Regions from separate parts of the Shewanella bicestrii genome, predicted to be linked through region 1. Evidence: predicted binding sites of a transcription regulator. Region 1 holds the regulator's gene; the other holds the start of a gene.
The links. The regulator sigma-54, encoded in region 1, starts transcription at its own class of promoters, with help from an activator protein. The targets are predictions, from matches to a motif close to GTTGGCACGNNNNTNGNNT.
Positions count from the first base shown of each region.

Region 2: the regulator sigma-54 is predicted to act here: its motif matches at 1,271-1,289, upstream of flhA (flagellar biosynthesis protein FlhA).

Region 1 covers NZ_CP022358.1:3,972,971-3,976,144, reverse strand. Annotated here, with positions in the region: gene rapZ (RNase adapter RapZ) at 1-420, opposite strand, end outside; gene ptsN (PTS IIA-like nitrogen regulatory protein PtsN) at 417-860, opposite strand; gene hpf (ribosome hibernation promoting factor) at 863-1,150, opposite strand; gene CF168_RS17435 (RNA polymerase factor sigma-54) at 1,179-2,654, opposite strand; gene lptB (LPS export ABC transporter ATP-binding protein) at 2,760-3,174, opposite strand, start outside.
Region 2 covers NZ_CP022358.1:3,247,922-3,251,095, reverse strand. Annotated here, with positions in the region: gene fliR (flagellar biosynthetic protein FliR) at 1-59, shown strand, start outside; gene flhB (flagellar biosynthesis protein FlhB) at 77-1,207, shown strand; gene flhA (flagellar biosynthesis protein FlhA) at 1,326-3,174, shown strand, end outside.

The sequences.
Region 1 (3,174 bases):
ATTCAGATTTGAGGTATCTATGTAGTGATCCATCTGCTGTGACAGGGGCTCGAGCAATTTGCCTTCAAGTTTGATGGCTTCTTGCAGTGATACTCGGCTCTTAGATAAGGGATGTAAGCGCCGAGTCTCGCTGTAGCGCTTTAACAGTACTTTATCGCTGGAATTTAAGAAGAAGCTGGTAAGTTCAGTGCCCTCTGGCAGGCTTGCGAGCTGTTTGACGAGTACCTTGTCTTGCTCCGGCAGGTTACGTACGTCAACGCTGATGGCGACGAGATCGTTACTGCCCTTGAGCTGTTCGAGTAAGCTGCCAATCAGCGGCAACGGAAGATTATCGACACAATAATAGCCGAGATCTTCAAGCACTCTTAGTGCGACCGATTTGCCTGAGCCTGAGCGCCCTGACACTATGACCAGTTTCATCCAGTGATTACCTGATAGAGTTCCGTTTCATCATGCGTCTTGCGCAATTGCTTCAATATTTGTTTGTCGCTGAGCTTTTCAGCCATGCAGGACAAAGTGCTTAAGTGCTGTTGACATTGGTCAGCAGGCACCAGCAGCGCAAATAAAATGTCGACAGGTTGTTTATCGATAGCATCAAAGGCTATCGGCTCCTCACATTTCACCAATATGGCTATGGGTTGTGTTATATCGGTTAATCGGCCATGTGGAATGGCGATGCCGTTACCTATACCTGTGCTCCCCATCTTTTCGCGCGCCACTAGGCTTTCGAAGATCTCTTGAGATGAGAGGGTGGGGTACTGGGCAGCGGCTAAGTCGCTGATAAGTTCCAGTACCTTTTTCTTACTGCCCGGAGTGGCGCAGGTCGTGCATTCCGGCCGCAGTATGGTACGAAGTTCCATTGCTAGTGTTTTGTTAACTTCTCTTTGTGTTTAATAACCTGACGATCAAGCTTGTCGATCAGGACGTCTATGGCAGCATACATATCTGCATGCTCTGAAGTCGCGAAGACTTCACCACCGGTGAGGTTGATTCTCGCTTCGGCAATTTGTTGCATTTTCTCAACATTGAGCACAACGTGCACATTATTGATCTGTTCGAAATGACGTTCAAGTTTTGAAAACTTTTCCTCAACATAAGCCCGTAACGATTCAGTAATCTCGATATGGTGTCCACTCAGGTTTATTTGCATATAAACGTCCTCCGATTTCCACTTTAGGCTATAAACTTTTACGCTGATTGGAAGGGGGAATAAGCATCGCTTCTCGGTACTTCGCAATGGTTCTGCGCGCAACGTTAATTCCCTGTTCTGCCAGAAGCTGTGCCATCTTGCTGTCGCTTAATGGTTTTTTCTGGTTTTCCGCTGCAACCAGTTTCTTAATGAAGGCTCTGATTGCCGTGGATGAGCACTCACCGCCATCATCAGTCCCGACGTGGCTTGAGAAGAAATATTTTAGTTCAAAAAGTCCCTTTGGGGTATGCATGTATTTTTGTGTCGTCACCCGTGAAATGGTGGACTCATGCATCTCTACCGCCTCGGCGATATCGTTCAGGACCATAGGTTTCATGGCTTCTTCACCGTATTCGAAGAAGCCCTGTTGATATTGCACTATGCAGTTTGCCACCTTGAGCAGTGTTTCGTTACGGCTTTCAAGGCTTTTGATAAACCACTTGGCTTCTTGCAGATGCCCGCGGATAAATTGGCTATCGGCTTGGCTTTTGGTGCTACGCGCCATGGCTGCATATTGCTGATTAACATTGATTTTTGGCATGTAATCTGGATTTAACTCGACCACCCAGCGACCGTTTTTCTTCGATACCGATACATCGGGGATGACATATTCTTCATCAACAGGGGTGATGAGCAAACCGGGGCGAGGGTTTAAGGTTTGGATCAGCGCTATGCTGTCCCTTAACTCGTCCTCTTTAAGTTTGGTCTTACGCATCAACAACCTAAAGTCGCGGGCAGCGATCAGATCTAAATGATCTTTGATCAACATGCGGGCGTTTTCGAGGTGTGGGGTATCCGGCGAAAAATGGGAGAGTTGGATAAGCAGACATTCGCTTAAATCCCTTGCGGCGACACCAACGGGATCGAAGTGTTGAATACGCTTAAGTACTGCTTCGACTTCATCCAGTTCTATCTCAGGATTGCCCATGGCCTCGAGGATATCTTCAGTACTTTGAGTGAGATAACCTTGATCGTCGATGGCATCAATAATCGCGGTGGCGATGGCTAAATCGGTTTCAGAGAAGGGCGTGAGGTTTTTCTGCCATTCTAAATGCTCGTACAGGCCTTCACTGGTTTCCCCTTGGAAGGGCATGTCATCTTCACGGCTGGCGCCAGAACCTGAGTTTGGCGAGGCGGTAAAGACTTCATCCCAGGTAGTATCCATGGGCAGTTCTTCGGGCAGGGATTCTTTGGTCAACGACTCGGCAATGTCCACGGTGGAATTGTCTTGTTCCTGTGGCAGGGCCGTTGTTTCGCTAAAGTCGGTATCGGCGATATCTTGCTTACGTTCGGTAGGCGCGTCGAATTGCTCCTCTTCCAGCTCGAGAAGAGGATTAGAGTCTAAGGCTTGCTGGATCTCTTGCTGCAGTTCCAATGACGACAATTGCAACAGACGAATGGCCTGTTGGAGTTGTGGCGTCATGGTTAACTGTTGACCCAGTTTGAGCTGGAGTGACGCTTTCATGTTACCGCTGATCCCTACGTTATTATTTTGAATTTAGGCCGCTTGTTATCATATTGATGGCGCTTATAAGCCAAAATTCAAGGCTAATTGGCTCTGTTTCAGTAACTATAGCCTGAATTGTTCACCTAAGTACACAGCCCTAACTTGCTGATTGTCTAAGATCTCTGCGGGAGTTCCTTCGGCAATCAGGTTTCCGTGACTAACAATGTAGGCATGTTCACAGACGTCTAAGGTCTCGCGCACATTGTGGTCTGTGATCAGTACCCCAAGGCCTCGGCTCTTGAGTTGTTCGATGATTTTCTTGATATCGATAACCGAAATCGGGTCGACACCGGCGAAGGGTTCATCGAGCAGAATAAACTTAGGATTGGCCGCTAAGGCGCGGGCAATTTCGACACGGCGACGTTCACCGCCCGATAACGACATGCCTTGGCTATCGCGAATATGGGTGATATGGAACTCTTCGAGCAGATGTTCCAGCTCTTCTTCGCGTTGATCGCGATTGAGCTCTTTACGGGTT
Region 2 (3,174 bases), 730 kb from region 1:
CACAGCTTTTGCTTTGTGATATTTTAGGGCTTCAGTGTCAAGCCGACGGCATACTTTAACCGGATAGGAACGCGTAATGGCTGAAGAAAGTAGCGGCGAACGCAGCGAGGAACCCACCGGGAGGCGCCTCGAACAGGCGCGAGAAAAAGGGCAGGTAGCCCGTTCAAAAGAGTTAGGTACTGCGACCGTGTTGCTTTCGGCTGCGACAGGCTTGTATATGCTCGGGCCTGGGATTGCGAAGGCGCTGTCCAATGTGTTTGAGCGCGTTTTTACCATGGATCGCGCTGCGATTTTCGATACGAACCAGATGTTTAATGTATGGGGCGTCGTGGGAAGCGAGATTGGCTGGCCGTTACTCAAGATTATGTTACTGATTGTCGTGGTGGCATTTATCGGTAACGTATCCCTTGGCGGGATGAACTTCTCCACCCAAGCCATGATGCCTAAGGCCAGCAAAATGAGCCCGATTGCGGGCTTTAAACGGATGTTTGGTGTGCAGGCCTTGGTTGAATTAACCAAAGGGATTGCTAAGTTTTCTGTGGTAGCCATCGCGGCTTATTTACTACTCAGTCATTATTTTAACGATATTTTACTCCTGTCAGCCGATCATCTCCCCGGTAACGTCCATCATGCGCTGGATTTGTTAGTGTGGATGTTTATTCTGCTTTGCTCCTCCGTCTTAGTCATCGTGGTGATCGATGTGCCATTTCAGATCTGGAATCACAACAAACAGCTGAAAATGACTAAGCAGGAAGTGAAAGACGAGTATAAAGATACCGAAGGTAAACCTGAGGTCAAAGGGCGAGTACGCCAAATGCAGCGTGAGTTAGCGCAGCGACGCATGATGGCCGAAGTTCCCAATGCGGATGTGATTGTGGTGAACCCTGAGCATTATGCGGTGGCCATTAAATACGATGTGAAGCGCTCTGCAGCGCCTTTTGTTATCGCTAAAGGTGTGGATGAAGTCGCGTTTAAAATCCGCGAAGTGGCAAGGGCACATAACATTGCGATTGTCTCTGCACCACCGCTGGCGCGGGCAATTTATCACACCACTAAGCTTGAGCAGCAGATCCCTGAGGGCCTATTTACCGCGGTGGCACAGGTTCTGGCTTATGTGTTCCAGTTACGCCAGTACCAAAAAGGTCGTGGCCGTAAACCTATTCCAATCCCTGCTAATCAACCCATCCCTGACGAGCTGAAACACTAGTTAAGTGTTAGGTTAACGAAGAGATAGTTCACAGAGATAAAACCACGACTTGAAGCGCTAGTGGTTGGCGCGTTTTTTGCTTCCAGGCTGTTATACGTCAAAGTTTAGGTATCTGTGAATGGATGTTAAAGCCTCCCTAGGCCAAGTAAAACAGTTGAAACTGAGCTCTTTCAAGGGCATAGGTACGCCAATGCTAGTGCTTGCGGCATTGGCTATGATTGTATTGCCTATCCCGCCGTTTCTACTCGACGTTTTATTCTCTTTTAACATTGCCTTGGCTTTGATTGTTCTTCTTGTCGCGATTTATACCGACAGACCCTTAGACTTTGCTGCTTTTCCAACTGTTTTATTAGTCGCGACATTGCTGCGACTCGCGCTTAACGTGGCATCGACCCGTGTGGTATTACTCGAAGGTCACAATGGTGGTGACGCCGCCGGTAAGGTGATTGAGGCCTTCGGCTCCGTGGTGATTGGCGGTAACTATGCCGTGGGCCTAGTTGTATTTATCATCTTGATTATTATCAACTTTGCCGTTGTAACTAAAGGTGCTGGCCGTATTGCCGAGGTGAGTGCTCGCTTTACCTTAGATGCGATGCCGGGCAAGCAAATGGCCATCGATGCCGACTTGAACGCAGGTATTATTAATCAAGATCAAGCCAGAACCAGACGCGCCGAGGTGACCCGCGAAGCCGATTTCTATGGCGCAATGGACGGTGCATCTAAGTTTGTGAAGGGTGATGCGATTGCCGGTATCATGATCTTAGTTATCAACATTCTCGGTGGGTTTATTATCGGGATTGTGCAGCACGGTTTGACATTCTCCCAAGCCGTTGAAATTTATACCCTGTTAACCATTGGTGACGGTCTCGTCGCGCAAATTCCTGGTCTATTACTGTCAATCGCTGCGGCGTTGATGGTGACCCGTCAAAATGAATCTGGCGATATGGGCCAGATGCTGATCAGTCAGATGTTTGACAGTCACAAGTCGCTCAGTATTGCGGCTGGCGTACTCTTTGTCATGGGGATTGTGCCTGGCATGCCACATATGGCGTTTTTAAGCTTTGCCGTGATCACAGCTGGAGCCGCTTACTTTATCTTCAAACGTAATGAAGCCAAACGTACTAAAGCCCTTGAGCAAGTCAAAACGGGCCCAACGGAAAGAGCCGAAAGAGAACCTAAAGAACTTAGCTGGGACGATGTACACCATGTTGACACTATTGGTCTGGAAGTAGGTTACCGTTTGATCCCATTAGTCGATAAGGGACAAGGTGGGGAATTACTGAGCCGGATCAAAGGGGTACGTAAAAAACTTTCTCAAGAGCTGGGCTTCTTGGTGCCTGCGGTACATATTCGTGACAACCTCGATTTATCACCCAATGCCTACCGCATCTCGTTAATGGGCGTGGTGGTTGGAGAGGCGGATATTCGCCATGACTGCGAACTTGCCATCAACCCTGGCCAAGTTTATGGCAAGCTCGATGGTATCGAAACACGTGATCCAGCCTTTGGTCTCGAAGCCGTGTGGATTGCCCCTGAGCTGCGTGAACATGCACAAACCTTAGGTTATACCGTGGTGGATGCCGCGACAGTGGTGGCAACCCATATTAGCCAAATATTGACGAATAATGCGGCGAAACTCTTAGGCTACGAAGAAGTGCAACAACTGATGGATATGCTTGCTAAGCATTCGCCTAAGCTGGTGGATGGCTTTATTCCTGATGTGATGCCGCTCGGAAATGTCGTAAAAGTGATGCAAAACCTATTAAATGAAGGAGTTTCTGTCAGAGACTTGCGTACCATAGTGCAAACTTTGTTAGAATACGGCACTAAGAGTAACGATACTGAAGTGTTAACGGCGGCAGTGCGTATCGCATTGAAGCGCATGATAGTTCAAGAGATCTCGGGTCCTGAACTTGAAATACCTGTCATAACTTTGGCGCCAGAGTTGGAACAGATGTTGCATCAGT